DNA from 4 places in the Venatorbacter sp. C2-1 genome. Region 4 is predicted to be linked to each of the others. Evidence: predicted binding sites of a transcription regulator. Region 4 holds the regulator's gene; each other region holds the start of a gene.
What was found. The regulator sigma-54, encoded in region 4, starts transcription at its own class of promoters, with help from an activator protein. The targets are predictions, from matches to a motif close to TGGCACNNNNNTTGCTNT.
Positions count from the first base shown of each region.

Region 1 (5,091 bases), 480 kb from region 4:
TCCAGGTTGGTAACGAAGATTTTTCCGTCGCCAATCTTGCCGGTGTTCGCCGCTTTGGTGATAGCTTCGATGACTTTTTCAGTCAGGTCGTCAGCTACCGCTACGTCAATTTTTACCTTAGGCAGAAAATCCACCACGTATTCAGCACCACGATACAGTTCAGTGTGACCTTTCTGACGGCCGAAACCTTTTACTTCGGTCACTGTGATGCCCTGAACGCCAATCTCTGACAGTGCTTCACGCACATCGTCGAGTTTGAATGGCTTAACCACAGCTGTAATGAGTTTCATAGAAAACCCCTTTGTTAAACGCTACGAGTTTAGGTTTTATTAATGGCCCATGCGGGGGCACGGGCCATTGTATGCTTTTTACATAGAGATAGGCAGGCTGTAAGAAACAACCACTTTCAGATCTTCATCGATACCGGATTCGCCTTTGTCCAGATCAGCGCTCTGATCGATTACTTTGGACAGAGTGAAAGCGATGTTGTCGTTAAAGGCATAACCTACATCCAGGTGGGTGTAGTCACTGTCATCGCCGTCATCGGCTTTACCCAGAGTCACAGAATAAGCATCCATCTCGTAACCCAGAGTCATGTAGCTGGAGTTATCGTCGCTTTCAGCACCAACTGGCTTGTAGTAAGCGAAAGAAGCGCCTTTGTAGCCCAGGCTGACAATGAAGTCAGAGGCATCGAAAGTGTTACCGCGATCTGCAGTGGTTTCTGCAGTCACGTCAGTGCCGGAAACGGTATAAGACGTTTCTGCAGCACTTGGGTAAACATAAGTCCACAGGCTTACGTCGTAGCTGAAGTCACCGATTTCAGCGCCGTAACCGATATACAGGTCATATTCCTGACCCAGAACAGCGTCACCACTGGAAGCCCATACACCAGCGTAAGCACCGGATGCACTAACAGTCAGATCACCAGATACAGCAGGAACACCGCTTGAGCCACTCAGATCCTGACCGCGCCACAGGTACATGTTGGCAACAGAAGCCGATGCAGAAACTTCAACTTCAGCCTGCGCAGTAGAAACAGCGGCCAGACCTGCAGTCATCACACCAGCCAGAGCGATTGCTTGAGACAGTTTTTTCATGGTTCTTTTCCTTCATCAGTTATTCAAAGCTTTTATTAAGTAAACCGGTGAGCGCACCGTTTTCTTTCTGTACTTACCTTGTACATGTCCTATAGCAGCGGCTGTGCCAACTTTTAAAAAATGCGGTTTTTCAGGGAGTTAGCAACAACCATCAGCTAAAAAGCCCTCATAGCAGTTCAACGGCGGTGCATCGGGCTGTTTTTCAGCCCCTTTTGGTGCACCTGCAAATCAGCATAGGCACTAAATTGATGCACGAGCAGGTCAGGGGAAATAAAACGGGGCAAAGGCCCGGATTGACATAAAGCAAAAGCATGGCGGCATCGCAGGTCACGCCCGGTACTGGGGCCATATTGCCTGGTGTGGTAAACTCCCGCCGGTATATAAGGAAGCCCTATGATGAACAGCGAACAAATCCGTAACCGTGTCGAACAACTGTTGCAACAGAGCCCACTGGCCGGTCTGTCAGCCGATGTACGCTTAATGCTGCAAAGCCAGTTACAGAGCCTGCTGAGCAGCGCCAATCTGATCAGCCGTGAAGAATTTGAAGTACAGGCGGAAGCGCTGCGCCGCACCCAGGCGAAACTGGCGGAGCTGGAAAACAAACTCAGCCAGCTGGAACAGCAGCAGAATCAGACGCAGTAATAGCAGCGCATAAAAAAGCCGGAGCATGCTCCGGCTTTTTTATGGCTTTAAATCGCCAGCAGTTCTTTCGCCTGCTGCGAGCTGGCTAACTCGCTGCCAGCGCCGGATGCCACCACCCGCCCCCGCTCCAGAATAATAAATTCATCCGCCAGTTCGGCGGCAAAATCAAGATATTGCTCAACCAGCACAATGGCCATTTCGCCGCGATCACGCAGCAGCTTAATCACACTGCCGATGTCTTTAATAATGGAGGGCTGAATCCCTTCGGTCGGTTCATCCAGAATCAGCAGTTTGGGTTTCAGCAATAACGCCCGGGCAATCGCCAGTTGTTGCTGCTGTCCGCCGGATAAATCACCGCCACGGCGTTTCAGCATTTGCTGCAGCACCGGAAACAGCGAATAGATTTCCGGGTCGATACGGCGCTGACTTTTCGGCAGCGCTGAAAATGCCGTCTGCAGATTTTCTTCCACCGTCAGCTGAGAAAAAATATCCCGGCCCTGCGGGACATAGGCAATGCCCTGACGTGCACGATCAAAGGGAGCGATGCCGTTCAGCGATTTTCCCTGCCACTGAATATCCCCTTTACCGGCACTCAGGTGGCCCGACAGCGCTTTCATTAACGTGGTTTTACCCACACCGTTGCGCCCCAGCACACAGGTGACCTTACCGACAGCGGCACTCATGCAGACGTTATACAGCGCCTGACTCGCACCATAAGAAACATCCAGTTGGTTTACATTTAACATCCCATCATCCTCCGTACCGGATCAGCGTCCCAGATAGACTTCGATCACCTGTGGATTGGCTTTCACCGTTGCCAGCGAACCTTCCGCCAGCACATGACCTTCGTGCAGCACAGTGACCTTGCAGTCGAGTGCTTCGATAAAATCCATATCGTGTTCTACCACCATTAATGAATGTTTCTGCGCCAGGCGCTTAAACAGTTCGGCGGTTTTCATGGTTTCTTCATCGGTCATACCGGCAGCCGGTTCATCAATCAGCAACAGCTGTGGCTCCTGTCCGAGCAGCATGCCGATTTCCAGCCACTGCTTCTGACCATGGGATAAATTACCGGCCAGTTCATCGCGTTTATCCGCCAGATCGATCATGTCCAGAATCTCATCCAGTTTCTGTGCTTTTTCGGCGGTCAGCTTATGCAGCAACGCCTGCCAGATACTGCGTCCGCCTTTCAGCGACATTTCCAGATTCTCAAATACCGTCAGGCTTTCGATCACGCTGGGCTTCTGAAATTTACGGCCGACGCCGAGATTGGCGACATCCGCTTCATCAAAGCGGGTCAGGTCGTGCTGACTGTTGGCATTATCGGTAAAGATAATGGTGCCGGTATCCGGGCGGGTTTTACCGGTAATAACATCCATCATGGTGGTTTTACCGGCGCCGTTCGGGCCGATAATGGCGCGCATTTCACCCGGAGCGATGACCATGGATAACGAATTCAGCGCTTTAAAACCATCGAAGCTGACGCTGACACCATCCATATACAGCACCGCCGGGTTATCAATATGCTTTGGCGTTTGCAGGCTCATACTTTTTCTCCCTGCACAAAGTTCAGTTTATCCTGCTGCTCAGGTGCAGCCTTGCTTTGCGTTTCAGTATTCAACGCCGGCGGATTGTCTTCAGCTTCTGCCTGATATTTTTCTTTCAGCTGTGCCCATAAGCCCACCACACCTTTCGGCAGATACAGTGTGGTCAGCACAAACAAGCCACCCAGCATAAACAGCCAGAGTTCAGCAAAGGCACCGGTAAAATAGGTCTTGGCATAATTCACCAGCATGGCACCAATCACCGCACCAAACAGCGTGCCGCGGCCACCCACCGCCACCCAGATAATAATTTCAATGGAATTAATCGGCGCAAATTCACCCGGATTAATAATGCCGACCTGAGGTACGTATAAGGCTCCGGCCACACCGGCCAGCATCGACGACACCACAAAGACAAACAGCTTGTAATGCTCAACCCGGTAACCGAGGAAGCGAGCACGGGATTCCGAATCACGGATAGCCACCAGCACCCTTCCGAGTTTTGAGGTGACAATAAAGCGGCTGATTAAATAACCCAGTATTAAAGCCAGCACCGAGGCCACAAAGAGCACTGCACGGGTATTATCCGACTGCAGGCTGTAACCGAGAATATCTTTAAAGTCGGTTAAACCATTATTGCCACCAAAGCCCATATCATTGCGGAAAAACGCCAGCAACAAGGCATAGGTCAGCGCCTGGGTAATAATCGACAGATACACCCCGGTTACCCGCGAACGGAATGCCAGCGCGCCGAACACAAAAGCAAGAATGCCCGGCGCCAGCAGCACCATCAGCATGGCAAACCAGAACTGGTCAAAGCCAAGCCAGTACCATGGCAGCTCCGTCCAGTTAAGGAACACCATAAAGTCAGGCAGTTCCGGATTACCGTACACACCGCGGTCGCCAATCTGACGCATCAGATACATGCCCATGGCATAACCACCCAGCGCAAAAAACGCACCGTGGCCCAGACTTAAAATACCGCAGTAGCCCCAGATTAAATCAACCGCAATCGCCAGCAGGGCATAACACAGGTATTTGCCCAGCAGAGTCATGGTGTAGGTCGATACATGGAAGAATGAACCTTCCGGTAATAACAGATTACTGAGCGGAATAAACACCGCCATCAGCACCAGTACCAGCAGTAATTTTCGCCCTGCGGCATCGTTCATCAGCAAACGGGTTAAAGGGCCGAATTGTTTTGTCTGTGTCATATCCATGCCCCTTAACCGTTATCCACAGCACGGCCTTTGAGCGCGAATAATCCGCGTGGCCGTTTTTGGATAAACAGAATGATAAATACCAGCACCATAATTTTTGCCAGAACAGCACCGGCTAATGGTTCGAAGATTTTATTGGCCACACCCAGCGTCATAGCGCCGACCAGCGTGCCCCATAAATTGCCAACACCACCGAAGACCACAACCATAAAGGAATCGATAATATACGCCTGCCCCAGATTCGGGCCGACGTTGGTCAGCTGTGATAAGGCCACGCCGGCAATCCCGGCAATACCGGAACCCAGACCAAAGGTCAGCGCATCGACCCAGCCGGTTTTAATCCCCATTGAGCTGGCCATCGGCCGGTTCATGGTGACCGCACGCATCTGCAGACCAAACAAGGTGCGCTTTAATACCAGTGCCAATACCGCCAGCACCATCAGGCTGAAAATAATGATGTACAGACGGTTCCAGGTCAGCTCCAGCGCCGGGTTAATCATAAAAGTACCGGCCATCCAGTCTGGCGTGGCCACTTCACGGTTTAACGGACTGAAAATCGAACGCACAGCCTGCTGCAGAATCAGACTG
Region 1 is NZ_CP094879.1:174,453-179,543, reverse strand. Features, by position in the region: gene glnK (P-II family nitrogen regulator) at 1-290, opposite strand, end outside; gene MT343_RS00750 (TorF family putative porin) at 369-1,097, opposite strand; gene MT343_RS00745 (accessory factor UbiK family protein) at 1,491-1,739, shown strand; gene urtE (urea ABC transporter ATP-binding subunit UrtE) at 1,787-2,485, opposite strand; gene urtD (urea ABC transporter ATP-binding protein UrtD) at 2,507-3,286, opposite strand; gene urtC (urea ABC transporter permease subunit UrtC) at 3,283-4,497, opposite strand; gene urtB (urea ABC transporter permease subunit UrtB) at 4,509-5,091, opposite strand, start outside.
Region 1: the regulator sigma-54 is predicted to act here: its motif matches at 1,189-1,206, upstream of MT343_RS00750 (TorF family putative porin).

Region 2 (5,091 bases), 2.0 Mb from region 4:
ACGCATAGTGCGCAATCAGGGCTATCAGGTACTGGAAGCTGAGAATGGTGTAGAGGCTGTTCGTGCTTTCGACCTGCACCGTCCGGATATTATCCTGATGGATGTTATGATGCCGGTGATGGATGGTCGTGAGGCCGCCCGCCGTATCAAAGCTGATGCTGGAGAGGATTTTGTTCCGGTTATCTTTCTGACCTCTCTTACTGATGCGCAAAGCCTTGCAGACTGTCTGGAGTCGGGGGGCGATGACTTTCTCAGTAAGCCTTACAATCACATTATTCTGCAGGCAAAAATAAGCTCATTTTATCGTATGCGTGAGATGCACCGAACCGTGCAGCATCAGCGTGATACGATTGCCAGTAATAATGAACACCTCCTGCATGAACAGCATGTGGCCAAAGCCGTGTTTGATAACGTGGCTCATGCCGGCTGCCTTTCGGCACCTAATATCCGTTATATGTTGTCCCCACTGGCCGTCTTTAATGGCGACGTGTTACTGGCCGCGCGCAAACCTGCGGGAGGCATGCACGTTTTGCTCGGGGACTTTACCGGGCATGGTCTGCCCGCTGCGATTGGTGCTATGCCACTGGCAGAAATATTTTATGGTATGACGGCCAAGGGCTTTGCTCTGCGCGATATTCTGCGGGAAATTAATCTCAAGCTGAAAGGCATTCTTCCTGTTGGTTTTTTCTGCTGTGCTGTCGTTGTTGATCTGAATTTTGACCGTAAATCGGCAAGTGTCTGGATGGGTGGCGTACCGGATTGCTATATGCTGCGCCAGGATGGTGCCAGGGTTGAAAGCCTGAAGTCGACACATCTGCCACTTGGCGTGCTCAATAACGAACAGTTCAGCGATACCCTGACGGAATATCCTATGAGTGATGGCGACCGTCTGTTTTTGTGGTCCGATGGCATCGTTGAAGCCCGTAATCCGGCAGGCGAGATGTTTGGCGAAGAGCGTCTGCAGAATGTCTTCAGCAAGGCCTCAGATCCGCATCACGTATTTGATGATATTCAGCATGCGTTAGCGGAGTTTGTTGCTGACAGTGCCCGTGATGATGACACCACGCTGCTTGAGCTGCGGATGATTGCTGAGCATGAGCTGGAAGATATTGCTCTGCAGCTGGCGTCCGGGCCGTTATCCGGTCCGGTAGACTGGGAGATGTCTTATTATCTTGGGCATGAAACCCTGAGAAACTTTAATCCGTTGCCGCTGATGATTCATATCATGATGGAAGTACCCGGACTACGGGTAATGGGCGGGCAGCTGTATACCGTGATGGCAGAACTGTTTTCCAATGCGTTTGAACATGGCGTACTGGGGCTTAAATCTGAGCTGAAACGCTCATCGGATGGCTTTATGCAGTACTATCAGGAACGCGAAACCCGGCTTGCAGGGCTGAATGAAGGCTATGTCATTATCAGCATGAAACACCAGGGAGACGGACGCAGCGGACGATTAGTCCTGACGGTTGAAGATAGTGGCCCGGGGTTTGATTTCGCCCCTGTTTTTGATGAGCCAAAAGATCCGGCTTCTGCCCAATATTGCGGTCGGGGAATTCCTCTGGTTGATCAAATCTGTGAATCGCTGGAATATAAGGGCAGAGGCAATGTCGTCGAAGCGGTGATACGATGGCCGCAAATATTGGATGGGAGACTATGATGTCACTGGCAGAGCACTTTGACCCCGAGTCACTGGATATGCTCCGGGAAGTTATGGACGATGAATTTTCAGATCTGATGCAGGTCTACATCGACGACTCCCGGCAACGTCTGCCATTGCTGGCACAGGCGCTGCAGCAGCAGGATGCGCAGCAGCTGCGTGAGCTGGCGCACAGCTTTAAAGGTGCCAGCAGTAATATCAGTGCTAATGTTCTGGCGCAGTTATGTTATCAGCTGGAAACGGCAGCCCGGGAGGATAAGCTTGCCGGAGCCGATTTGCTGATTGCGCAGATTGAAGCTGAGTATTACGCCGTAGAAACCTTGCTGCAGGACATGCTGTAGGTTACTGGCTGCAGTGCCTGTTGTGGCCGCTGTGCCAATTATGTCTGATGTACAGCGCTCTTCCGTAACAACCATTCCTTTTTCTTTCCTCTTTTCGGCAATTTGGCCCGTGCTTTGCCTATAGCTACAGGTAAAGCCTTCTGCAGGCCTGAGTAACGGAGATTGGAATGAACGCGACGGGATCAACCTCCAACGCAACAAGTATTCTGCTGTCGCTGGGTATGACCGGCGACAGCGGGCTGTCTGGCCTCGGCGGAGAGGCCGGGGATCAGGGTTTTTCATCCTTACTGTCACAACTAATGCCGGGCGCTGGCGCAGGCCAGAACGCTTTGCTGCTCCCCTCGGCTGATGGCGCACAGACCTTGCCGCCGGAGCAACAAACCTTGCCGCTTATGCTGTCGTCAGCTGCTGTAGACGGTGGCGCAGATGTTAACGATCTGCTGGGACAAATCGGTCTGGGTCTGGAAATGGCTGCTCATACAGATGCCGTCAGGGCTGATGCAGTACCTGCAGCTCAGGTGCTGGCTGGCAGCCTGAAAGCATTATCTGTAACGGACAGTCACCCGGAGGACGATTCTGAAACACCGGATGCCGATGCATCGGCAGCCGCGATGCTGCTGGCGACAAGTGTACCTGTCAGTGATCCGGAAGCCGGAGCGATGAAGCCTGTGCCACAGAGTGAGGGGGCGCCGCAGCCGGGCGCTGTCGCCAGCATGATGGCGCCTGGTCAGACGCAGAAAACAGATCATGCCAGAAAGCCGGCAAGTGAGCCGTTGTCAGGCATCGCTGTAGCGACAACTGTTGATGACACCGCCACGGTCGCGGATGAAGGCGCTGGATTCTTACTGCCGGGCGAAGACCGGCCAGTTGCGCAAAGCCTTCAGGGACAGGGGCTAAGCCTGCAGGGGCAGCAAGGGGCGGTTCAGCCATCACCGAGCAGTGGGAGCACCCTTATTCCGCCAGCCAGTACTGCGGCAATGACTGCTGCAAGTACGGAAGATAACAGCAGCGCCAGTAGTTTTGTCAGTGAAAGTGGAGATACGCTGACGGATACCGAGCTGCAGGCGCAGCGGCTGCACAGTAGCCGTGAGAAGCTTGAGTTTGGCCAGGATCGTCGCGAGTGGGGTGGTGCACTGGGTGCCCGCATTATGACCATGGTGGCCGAAGATGTGCAGAAAGCCAGAATCCAGCTTGATCCACCGGAGCTGGGCAGTCTGGAAATTAAACTGCATGTCAGTCAGGATCAGGCCAGTGTGCAGGTTCAGGCGCAGCATGCTCATGTCAGAGAGGTTCTGGAAGCGAATGCTCACCGGTTGCGCGATGCTCTGGCAGCCCAGGGGATTACGCTGAATGGCTTTGATGTCAGTGAGCGTGGTCAGGGAAATGAGGGCTCTGGTCAGTCCGGCGATGGACAGGGAGCACAGGGCGGTGATGACTGGTTTGCTGAAGACGGTGTTGTGGATGATAAGCCACAGCCACAGGTAAGCAGCAATAATCTTCTGGATACCTTTGCCTGATCTTTCCCCGCCGGTGGCTATCGATGCCCTGGTGGCCCTAAGGCGTGTTTAATCAGTTTTTATACACACTGATAAACACGCCGCTTATTGGCTCAGAATTTTTCAGGCAATGCGCTGAGTGTGTAAACAGTTCAGCGTATTACCCGTGCTGAGCACAATCCTCTTCTATATCGCCGTAATTCCGGCACCTGCGGCAGAACCTTCTAGACTTACAGCAGCTTTCACGGGTTATTGGTCGTGATGCGATGGATTTTTGACGGAAATCTATGGCACAGCTATTGCTAAATTGACATTTACTGGGAGATTTTCCGACATGGCAGCAGAACAAGATCTGAAACTAGATGGTGGCAATACCGCAGCAGAAGCACCTGCCGGGGGCAGTAAAAAGAAGCTGATTCTGATTATTGCCGCTGCCGTCCTGTTGATTGCAGTGGCGGTTGGGGTGACGCTTTTTCTGGTCGGCGGCGATGACAGCAGTACAGATGAAAACAGTGCTGACACGGAAGAAACCGTTGCTGAAGAGCCGTTGCTACCGGCTCAGTATGTGATTCTGAAGCCAGAGTTTGTGGTGAGTTTTCAGGTCGGCTCACGTCAGCGCTACCTGCAGGTCAGTATTGATGTTATGACCCGTAAACCAGCAGTTGTTGATGCGCTGAATTTGCATGAACCGATGATACGTAACGATATTATCCGGGTCATCGGCGAACAGAATTTTGACCGGTTACGGACGGCGGAAGGGCGGGTCGAACTGCAGGAGTTATTGCTGCAGCAGGTTCGTCAGATCGTACAGCGGGAATCGGGTATAGAGGGCGTAGAAGCTCTTTTATTTACCAATTTTGTAATGCAGTAAGGAACACAGAGCGTGCAAGATTTACTGTCGCAAGATGAAATTGATGCGTTATTGCACGGTGTCGACGAAGGCGATATTGAGCCGGAAGATGACATTGATGCTGCAGGGGTCAAAGCCTACGACCTGACCAGCAACGACCGTATTGTACGCGGTCGTATGCCAACGCTGGAAATGATCAACGAACGCTTTGCACGCTATACCCGCATCAGCATGTTTAACTTTTTACGCCGCAGTGCTGATGTTGCATCCGGCGGTGTTCAGATTATGAAATTTGGTGAGTACGTACACACCCTGTACGTACCAACCAGTCTTAATCTGGTAAAAATGCGGCCGTTACGTGGTACTGCATTATTTATTATGGATGCCAAGCTGGTATTTAAACTGGTTGATAACTTTTTTGGCGGTGATGGCCGTCACGCCAAAATTGAAGGACGCGAATTTACACCAACGGAAGTGCGTGTGGTACAGCTGGTTCTGAGCCAGATGTTCAGTGATATGATCGAGGCCTGGGGGCCGGTCATGAAACTGGAATTTGAATATGTCGGCTCCGAAGTAAACCCGGCAATGGCTAATATTGTCAGCCCGAGTGAAGTGGTCGTGGTCAGCACATTTCATATTGAACTGGACGGCGGCGGCGGCGATCTGCACCTGACCATTCCTTATTCCATGATCGAGCCCATCCGCGAAGTGCTGGATGCCGGTGTGCAGAGTGATGTGGACGAC
Region 2 is NZ_CP094879.1:3,003,333-3,008,423, reverse strand. Features, by position in the region: gene MT343_RS13495 (ATP-binding SpoIIE family protein phosphatase) at 1-1,660, shown strand, start outside; gene MT343_RS13490 (Hpt domain-containing protein) at 1,657-2,001, shown strand; gene MT343_RS13485 (flagellar hook-length control protein FliK) at 2,169-3,518, shown strand; gene MT343_RS13480 (flagellar basal body-associated FliL family protein) at 3,832-4,368, shown strand; gene fliM (flagellar motor switch protein FliM) at 4,381-5,091, shown strand, end outside.
Region 2: the regulator sigma-54 is predicted to act here: its motif matches at 2,105-2,122, upstream of MT343_RS13485 (flagellar hook-length control protein FliK).

Region 3 (5,091 bases), 1.9 Mb from region 4:
TGCTCAGCTGCAGATTGCTGGCACTTTCCGGCACCTCGGTGTAGCCACTGACCACCCCGCCACTGAGCAGCAGACCGGTTTCATTGCCTTCCACAATGACCGACTGGCCGACAAGGCTGGATGCCTGTAACGCCGAAGCCGAGTTAAAGCGCGACATCATGCTTTCGCTGGTGGTATTGAGTTTGTCGATCCCTTCTACCGTGGAAAACTGTGCCAGCTGTGCCACAAAGGCCTGGTTATCGGTCGGTTCCAGCGGGTTCTGATTGTTCAGCTGAGCAACCATCAGCTCCAGAAACGCATCACGTCCCAGTTCGTTATCTTTTGGCTCCGCACTGTTGCTGGGCTTGCGGTACTGATCCAGCGCAGCAGTGTTATTACCGACTTCATTAATTGCCATAACCTGCTCCTTACTGTCCCAGAGTCAACGTACGTTGCAGCATCTGTTTTGCGGTCTTCAGCACCTCTACATTCATCTGATAGCTGCGCGATGAAGACATCATATCGGTCATTTCTTCAACAATGTTCACGTTCGGGTAGTACACATAACCATCTTCATTTGCCATTGGGTGATCCGGCTGAAAACGCTGCTGCAGCGGCGCATCCTTCTCCACAATTCCCATCACCTGAACACCGGCTCCGGTGCCATCTTCAATGCTTTGAAACTCGTTATTAGCATTCACTTCCATAAAAGTTTTATGCATCACCGCAAACCAGGGCTTACGTGCACGGTAGGTTTCATCGACCGAGCTGGATGCACTTTCTGCGTTGGCGATATTACTGGCGGTCGTGTTAATCCGGATCGACTGAGCATTCATGCCGGAACCGGCGATATCAAATACGTTGGATAACGACATAATTATTCTCCCCGGATCGCACCTTTCATGCCTTTGAACTTGCCACTGAGAAATTCAAAGCTGGCGTTGTAATTCATGCTGTTACGGCCATACAGCGCCTGCTCCATCTGCGAGTCGACAGTGTTGCCATCAATGGAGGGCTGAATCGGATTGCGGTACAGCAATTCATCATCGCGCTGGCTGTGACCACCGAGATGACCGGAGTGAGTGCGCTCCAGCGCTACGCTGTTACGGGAGTTAATCTCTCCCGCCAGTACGGCCTGAAAATTGATGTCACGTGCTTTAAACCCCGGAGTGTCGGAGTTAGCCAGATTATTCGCCAGAATTTCTGCCCGCGCCGCGCGCAGCTGCAGTGCAGAAGGATGAACGCCGAGAGCGTTGGTGAAATTGATAGAGGCCATAATCTGATTCTCTTACGTGACTATGACTGGAAGATAGCAACCCCTGTGCCAAAAAAAATAATCCTTATTTTTCAATAGGTTGAAAATAAAAAGCCGCCCTTTAAGGCGGCAATGGAGCGGCAATTCAACGGCAACGGCAAACCTTTACCGACCGGCGGCAAACAGGTTATACACCTCCGATCTTCTTCGCCCGGTACACAATCCCCGGATGGCATTGCACCATTTCGAAATAATCGCTCAGGTTATTCATTGCCTCTGAAGCTCCCAGCATCAGGTAACCACCAGGATTCAGGCTGCCATGCATGCGTCTCAGAATGTCGTGCTTCAGATCGGCAGAAAAATAGATCAGTACGTTACGGCAGAAAATAATGTCGAATTTTCCCAGCAGAGAGAAACTCTGCTGCAGATTCTGGGCACGGAAATCCACCCGGCTGCGCACCTGGCTGTTGATACGCCAGCGATCTGAATCCACCTCATCGAAATACACTTTAAGATGCTGATCGTTCATACCACGGCGGATAGCCAATTGTTGATACACCCCCTCTTTAGCTGCAGCCAGAGAACTGGGGGAAATATCCGTTGCGGTAATACGCTCGCCGGTCATCAGCTGACCCGGATTCTTTTTTCTGAACTCTTCAATCTCAATACTGAGAGAATAAGGTTCCTGGCCGGTAGAACAGGCTGCCGACCAGATTTTCAGCGGACGCCGGTGTTGTGCCAGTTCTGGCAACAGCTTCTCACGAAAAATACGGTAAGGGTGTTCGTCACGGAACCACAGGGTTTCGTTGGTGGTCATCGCATCAATAACACTTTCCTGCAGGCTGCGGTTGCGCTCCATAGCAACCAGCAGGTCTGAAATACTGGCAACCGATTCCCGTTCCATCATGCGCCGCAAACGACTGGTAACCAGATATTCTTTGCCTTCGCCCAGCATAATACCGCTGCTTTTTTCCAACATCTGACGGAAGCGGTTATATTCATCCACTGACATGTCTTTGGTCATAATTTCATCCACATAGCCTAACCGGCTGCATTCACTTGTCGTACTACCCGTTCAGCCAGAATGTCCGGATCAAACTTGGCAATAAAATCGTTGGCTCCCACTTTTTCCACCATCGCCTTGTTAAAGACACCACTGAGAGAAGAGTGCAGCACAATGAAGAATCCTGCCATACGGCTGTCACCACGCACACGCGTGGTCAGGGTATAGCCGTCCATCTCCGGCATTTCGATGTCAGAAATCATCATCATGTAATGATCACTGATGTTTTCTCCGGCCTCGGCAATGGCATACAGATGCTCCCAGGCTTCACGCCCGTCATTCAGTGCAACGACTTCTACACCGACATTTTCCAGACAACGGCTTACCTGTTTACGGGCAATTTTAGAGTCATCAACAATCAGCACTTTTTTGGCTTTCGCCTTGGCATGAACATCCTCGCTGACCACCCCTTCACTGATCTGTTCATTAACCGGCGAAACTTCCGCCAGAATTTTTTCCACATCAATGATTTCGACCAACTGCTTATCCACTTCAGTAACCGCCGTCAGATAATGCTCACGACCGGTTCCCTTTGGTGGCGGATGAATATCTCCCCAGTTCATATTGATGATGCGTTCCACACCAGCCACCAGAAAGCCCTGAGTTTTCAGGTTGTATTCGGTAATGATGACGAAAGCATTTTTCAGATCCTGCAACGGCGTATTCCCCGTTGCCATGCTCATATCCATGATCGGAATCGTGCCCGAACGGATATGCGCCACACCACGGACCACCGGGTTACTGCCCGGCAGAATTGTCAGTTTCGGGCATTGCAGCACTTCTTTAACCTTAAAGACGTTGATGCCATAAACCTGCCGTCCATTGACGCGAAACAGCAGCAGCTCAAGCCGGTTTTCACCAACCAGCTGCGTGCGCTGATTCACTGTGTCTAACACACCTGCCATAACAAGCTCCCAAAAAATCGATCCGGCATGACCTTTGCTGTACCTGCTGAACCCACAGATTTAACGCCAGATAAATGACATTCAGTATTACGTGTTTATGAGCATAGTAGAGAACCAGCGCCGTTGTCGGATATTTGCTGCAATTTTCCTTGCTGCAATTCCGCTGCTGTACGCACCGGCGATCCAGGCTTCCGGTTGGCAACAGGATGTTGAACAACGCCTGCTTATTCGCTGGCAGGAAATCAGTGGTCATGAATCTGACAGTGCACTTTCCTTCCCGGGGCTGCCGGCAGACTACCAACTTCCCGATTGCGAGGGAGGCTTCGATCTGGCTCTGGTCAAACCTCTGCAGGCCGGGCGCAACGGACTTGAACTCAGCTGTAATACGCCCTACTGGAAGCAGCACCTGGCCGTACAACTGCACATTTACAAAGCGGTTGCCGTACTACGGAAACCCGTCAGCGCCGGCCAGCCCCTGACCGCAGATGATATTTCCATGGTGCGCCATGACACCGGAGAACTGACCAAAGGCTATTACCTCCATCCGGAAGATGTTCAGGAGCAGATCAGCCGCCGCAGCCTGCGCGCCGGCACCGTACTCAGTCCGGACATGCTCGATCCTCCCGTCATCATAAACCGTGGCGAGAGGGTCAAAATCCGCGTCAACCGCCCGGGTATCCGCATTGAAATGAACGGTACCGCGCTGGAAAATGGCCGGCAGGACGAACGAATCCGGGTGCGTAATGAGCAGTCACAGAAAATCGTTTATGGCCGGGTGGCCGGACGGGGCTTAGTACAGGTCGAATAAAATTTCAAAAAATTGCTAAAGTTCCAACTATGGCCGCCGATAACACCTATGCAGGAGTGTAAAATGCCTAACTGGCTCGGAGATTTGTCTATGAATATCAATAAGTTAACCGGTGGTGTAGATAACAGTTCACGCACCCGTAACGAACCGGTAAATAAAGACCCGGCACCAACCGCCAAAGCGCAGGAAAGCGCAGTCTTTACCGATCAGGTCAAGCTGAGCGCCAGCAGCAAAAGCATTCAGCAGGTTGAAGCGGAAATCCGTGAAATGCCTGACGTCGATGACGCAACCGTAGAACGCATTCGCGGAGCCATCGAAAAAGGCGAATACAAGATCGACTATGAAAAGCTGGCAGGAAAAATGCTTGATTTTGAGGATCGTCTCAACTGAAGCAGTGAACTCCCATGAGCACAGACATCGCGCAATTCGCAGCTTTCCTGCAAACCGAGCTGGAATTAACCACGGGAATCCACGCGATTCTTAAACAGGAACGGGATGCTCTGGCCAACAACGACCTGCAAGGCCTGCAAACACTCCAGCAGGAAAAAACACTCTGCCTCCGCCAGTTACAGGATCACGCCGAACAACGCCTTCTATGGATGAAAGCATCGGGCCTGCCACAATCTGCGCAATGCCTTCAGCATCCGGATATTGCCGCTGCGGCAAACATCCGCCTCCTATGGTCCAACCTTGAAAACCAGTACAAACAAAACCAGAAGCTATCGGTTCAGCTCTCCGATATCGTCCTTCACGCCCGTCATCGCACCCTGCAAAAACTTAAAATCTTGCGTGGTCAGCAGAATGATCCACACTTATATAACGATAAAGGGAAAGCAAGCAGCCTGAAGCAGGGACAAGGGTACATTCAGGTCTGATCATGTCTGGGAACCAAGGGCAATGTCTGAGGAAAAAAATCAAGAATACCTGCTCGATGAACCGGAAGATATTTACGGAGCATTGCGCAAAATCGTCCTGATGGGCACACCGGTTAAAGTACGGATTGACGGCAGCGACGAAGAGTTCACCTCCGCCATTCCACAAACAGACTTTAAAAGCCGCAGCTTTTTCATGGACAAAGTCA
Region 3 is NZ_CP094879.1:3,068,260-3,073,350, forward strand. Features, by position in the region: gene MT343_RS13740 (flagellar hook assembly protein FlgD) at 1-397, opposite strand, end outside; gene flgC (flagellar basal body rod protein FlgC) at 408-854, opposite strand; gene flgB (flagellar basal body rod protein FlgB) at 857-1,255, opposite strand; gene MT343_RS13755 (CheR family methyltransferase) at 1,422-2,258, opposite strand; gene MT343_RS13760 (chemotaxis protein CheV) at 2,276-3,202, opposite strand; gene flgA (flagellar basal body P-ring formation chaperone FlgA) at 3,300-4,010, shown strand; gene flgM (flagellar biosynthesis anti-sigma factor FlgM) at 4,074-4,400, shown strand; gene flgN (flagellar export chaperone FlgN) at 4,415-4,885, shown strand; gene MT343_RS13780 (flagellar brake protein) at 4,908-5,091, shown strand, end outside.
Region 3: the regulator sigma-54 is predicted to act here: its motif matches at 1,289-1,306, upstream of flgB (flagellar basal body rod protein FlgB).

Region 4 (5,091 bases):
ACCACAGCCCAGAGCACGCCATTAATGGCGGCGACCATAATTTCGCGGTTAAACAGCCAGCGGAAGTTACTGCCGCTGAGATGACCAAGTGCCTGGCCACGGATAACCAGAGTCAGCACCTGACTGCCGGCGATACCGCCCATGCTGGCGACAATCGGCATTAAAACAGCAAGAGCCACAACCTGCTCGATGGTTTTATCAAACAGGCCGATCACCGCAGAGGCGGCCAGTGCGGTGAGCAGATTAATGCCCAGCCAGACAGCGCGGCGGCGGCTGGTTTTCAGTGTCGGGGCGAAGGTATCTTCTTCGTCATCCAGACCGGCCATACTCATCAGCGAGTGGTCCGCGGTTTCGCGGATAACGTCAACCACGTCATCGATGGTGATACGGCCAAGCAGCATACCGGCGGCGTCAACCACCGGTGCCGATACCAGATCGTGGCGTTCAAACAGTTTGGCAACTTCGCTCTCGTGCTGGGTTGCCTGAATCACCCGCGCGTCGGTGCTCATCACCTCACGCACGGTTTGTTGCGGGTCGCTGACCAGCAGTTTGCTGATCGCCAGCGTGCCGATAAATTCGTTCTGGCGGTTAACCACCAACAGGTTATCGGTCATGGCGGGCAGGGATTTGTGGCGGCGCAGGTAGCGCAGTACAACCTCAAGGGTGATATCCGGACGGATGGTCACGGTATCGGTGTTCATCAGACCACCGGCGCTGTCTTCCGGATAGCCCAGTACGGCCTCAAGACGGGCGCGGTCCTGGTGGTCCATCGACTCCAGAACTTCCTGAGTTACACGCTCAGGCAGCTGCTGCAGCATGTCGGCCACGTCATCGGTGTCGAGGTCGGCGGTCAGGTCGACAACTTCTTCGGCACTCATGTCGCTCAGGAAGTGGCTTTGCAGCTCCTCGCTGAGGTTCTGCATGACCTCGCCTTCGAGTTCCTTATCGACCAGTTCCCACAGCAGCTTACGGGCTTTAGGCGGAGAAGATTCGATCAGGTGGGCGATATCAACCGGTGCCAGACCCGAATTCAGGATGCGACGCACCTGCGCCAGCGCACCACTTTCCAGCGCGGCGGTCAGGCTGTGTAACTTGGCTTTAGCCTTTTCGGTCTGCTGTGCCATGCGTCGGTTCGGTCCAGGGGATGGTTGAATGCTCAGATTCTAGCCTGATTAGGCCTCTGATACCACGAAACTACTCGCAGAATTGCGCGTAGAAGATTGTTTTGCCGGGCTATTCTTCTTCGTCAAAACGCCGGTTAATAAGATCAATCAGGGCTGCCAGTGCGTGTTCAGCATCCTGGCCTTCAGCATGGATATGTATGTTGGTGCCTTTGCTGGCGGCCAGCATCATCACCGCCATAATGCTCTTACCGTCGACCATGCGGTCGGGGTAACCGACTTTGATCTGGCAGGAATAAGCAGCGGCGGTGGAAACCAGCTTGGCGGCTGCGCGGGCGTGCAGGCCCAGCTTATTGATGATGGTGATTTCGGTGCTGGTCATCCGTATCAGTCCTGATGAATGTCGGCACTGCCCAGCTCGCGGTGGCGGACCTGAACATTGCTGTAATGATGACAGAATTCTGCCTTAAGTTGCTCTGCCAGGTAAACGGAGCGGTGCTGCCCGCCGGTGCAGCCGATGGCAATGGTCATATAGCTGCGGTTGGCATCGACAAAGGCAGGCAGCCAGCGCTGAATAAACCCGCTGATGTCCTGCTGCATTTGTCCGACCTGAGGCTCCCGGGCAAGGAAATCAATGATTGCCGGGTCGCGCCCGGTAAAGGCGCGCAGTGCCGGGTCCCAGTAAGGGTTGGGCAGGTTGCGGACATCGAATACATAATCGGCATCAATCGGGATGCCATGCTTGAAGCCGAAAGATTCAAACAGAATGGCGATGTCGGTGCTGGTTTTATCCGCCACCCGCAATTTAATCAGGCTGCGCAGCTCATGCACAGACATGCTGGTGGTATCCAGCGTCAGATCGGCAAGGTTGGCGATAGGCTCCAGCAGCAGGCGCTCTTTATCGATGGCTTCGGCCAGAGATGTGCTTTTACTGGTTAGTGGGTGCTTACGCCGGGTGGAGCTGAAGCGCTGCAGCAGCACTTCTTCGCTGGCGTCGAGATAGACGACATCCAGCTGGTATTCTTCGCTGGGTAGCTGGTGCAGTACATCGTGGATATTGTCGAAGGCATGGGGCAGGTTGCGGGCGTCAACACTGACGGCGACTTTGGCCAGTTTTTCTTCGCTTTCGGTCTGGCGGGCCAGCGCTGGCAACAAAGCGACCGGCAGGTTATCAATGCAGTAGAAGCCCAGATCTTCCAGTACGTGCAGAGCACTGGATTTTCCTGAGCCGGACCGGCCGCTGATCACCACTAAACGCATTGCTGTGCTCCTCCATTGCCCGTTGGGCTGATGTCAGCCCGGTTGTCCGCTCAGCGCCCGCTGATAAAACCGTTGCGCATCCGGCGCTTTGCGCAGTGCCTCGCGGTAGGCCGGCTCGCTGAAGTTGCGTGCCAGCATCGCCAGAACCTGCAGGTGCTGTTCAGTAGCTTCTTCGGGAACCAGCAGAGCAAACACCAGATCGACCGGCTTGCGGTCAATGGCGTCGTAATCCACCGGCTCCACCAGACGCAGCAGTACGCCCATCGCCTGGTCGCACTGCTTCAGCCGGCAGTGGGGAATGGCAATACCTTCGCCAATCCCGGTGCTGCCGAGGCGTTCACGGCTGAGTAATCGCTCGTAAATATCGTCGGCAGAGCTGTCGCTGAGTTGTTCTGCGATAAAACCTGCCAGGTACTCCAGTAATTTCTTTTTACTGGAAACCGGAGCATCTATCAGACTGCGTTCCGGTGTGAGGATATCCTCGATGCGAATGTCCATTAATCAGCCTTGTCCGTGTTGCCGCGCCACCAGTTTTTCTTTGTGTTTCAGTACCTGACGGTCGAGCTTGTCGGTCATCTGATCGATTGCAGCATACATATCATCGTGCTCAGCGCTGGCGTGCAGGTCGGCACCGCTGACGTGAATAGTCGCTTCAGCAATCATGCGCTCTTTAATAACGGTCAGGGTTACCTGGCCGTTGGTAATGTTGTCAAAGTGGCGTCCCAGCTTGGACATTTTTTCGTCTACGTACGCTTGCAGAGATTCGGTAACGTCAACGTGGTGACCGCTGATATTAATCTTCATGTCCAGACTCCTTGTTGCTGGCTTGTTGTTTTTTAAATCAATTGTTTACGTTCGTTCGAAGGCGGAATCATCATAGCCTCACGGTATTTGGCTACCGTGCGCCGTGCCACCTGAATGCCTTTTTCACCCAACACTGCGGCGATTTTGTTGTCGCTCAGCGGTTTGCGGGCATTTTCTTCAGCAATCAGTTTTTTAATCATGGCACGGATTGCGGTGGAGGAACATTCGCCGCCGCCATCGGTACTGACATGGCTGGAGAAAAAGTACTTCAGCTCGAAGATTCCGCGTGGCGTGTGCATGTATTTCTGGGTGGTTACCCGGGAAATGGTGGATTCATGCATACCAACGGCTTCGGCAATATCGTGCAGCACCAGCGGCTTCATTGCTTCTTCGCCCTGTTCGAAGAATTCAATCTGATATTCGACGATTTTGGTGGCTACTTTCAGCAGGGTTTCGTTGCGGCTTTGCAGACTTTTGATAAACCAGCGCGCTTCCTGCAGGTGGTCGCGCAAGAAGGCGTTGTCGGTGCTGTTATCGGAACGGCGTACCAGTGAGGCGTAATCGGCGTTAACGCGCAGCTTGGGGGCGATATCCGGATTCAGCTCAACCCGCCATTCGTCGCGGATATTGCGTACCAGCACATCGGGCACCACATATTCGGCCTGCTCGGCGCTGATGCCGGCACCTGGTTTGGGATTCAGTTCTTTAATCAGCCGCAGTACGGCTTTGAGGTCGTCTTCGCGCAATTTGGTTTTGCGCATCAGGGTCGGATAATCCTTGCTGCCGAGCAGTTCGATGTAATCGCGGATGACCATTTTGGCTTCGTTCAGCCAGGGCGTATCGGGTGGCAGTTGCTGCAGTTGCAGCAACAGGCATTCACGCAGGTCGCGGGCAAAAGCACCGGCCGGATCAAACTGCTGCAGGCGGTGGAGGACGGCCATGACTTCGTCTTCTTCGACGTCCAGAGCCGGGTCCATGCTTTCCAGAATGTCTTCGACGGTGGTGTGCAGATAGCCGTCGTCATCCACGCCGTCGATCAGCATCAGGGCGATCTCGCGGTCGGTATCTGACATCGGGGTCAAATTGAGTTGCCACAGCAGATGATCCTGCAGATCTTCGGTGCTGGCGTGGCGCGAGTCGTAATCGAAATCGTCGTCGATGGCGTTACTGCTGCTGCCGGAGGCAACGCTGGCGGTGGTCTGGTAAGTATCTTCCCACTGACTGTCGACCGGCAGGTCGTCGGGCAATTGCTCCTGCGACCACTGTTCATCCAGTTCCGGAGTGTCGTTGTGGCTGTCGTCCTGACTGCTGACTTCGTGGCTGCTGCTGGTGTCGTGATCGCTGTTGCGGGACAGATCGGGCAGGTCATCGTGCTCGTGTTCTTCTACTTCGAGCATCGGGTTGGAATCGAGGGCTTCCTGAATCTCCTGCTGCAGATCGAGGGTAGACAGCTGAAGCAGGCGGATGGCTTGTTGCAACTGAGGGGTCATGGTCAGGTGCTGACCCATCTTTAACTGAAGAGACGCTTTCATAAAAGTTCAGTAATCACTCAGTATCGGCATAGTCTGTGCATTATACGCCAAGCGGTAAACCTTGGAATCTTTTGTGCATCTTCCTTTGCTTTGGATCATCAGCCACTTCCCTGCAGCAGGGCTTGCCATCACAGGCGGAAATCCTCACCCAGGTACACTTTGCGTACCTGCTCGCTGGCCAATACCTGTTCAGCGGTGCCTTCGGCGATGATATGGCCACCCCCGACAATATAGGCTTTCTCACAGATAGCCAGAGTTTCCCTTACGTTGTGGTCCGTAATGAGTACGCCGATGCCACGTGCCTTGAGTTGTCGGATGATGTCCATGATGTCAGCTACAGAAATCGGGTCAACCCCGGCGAACGGCTCATCAAG
Region 4 is NZ_CP094879.1:653,329-658,419, forward strand. Features, by position in the region: gene mgtE (magnesium transporter) at 1-1,124, opposite strand, end outside; gene MT343_RS02870 (HPr family phosphocarrier protein) at 1,234-1,503, opposite strand; gene rapZ (RNase adapter RapZ) at 1,509-2,381, opposite strand; gene ptsN (PTS IIA-like nitrogen regulatory protein PtsN) at 2,415-2,879, opposite strand; gene hpf (ribosome hibernation-promoting factor, HPF/YfiA family) at 2,883-3,185, opposite strand; gene MT343_RS02890 (RNA polymerase factor sigma-54) at 3,218-4,717, opposite strand; gene lptB (LPS export ABC transporter ATP-binding protein) at 4,846-5,091, opposite strand, start outside.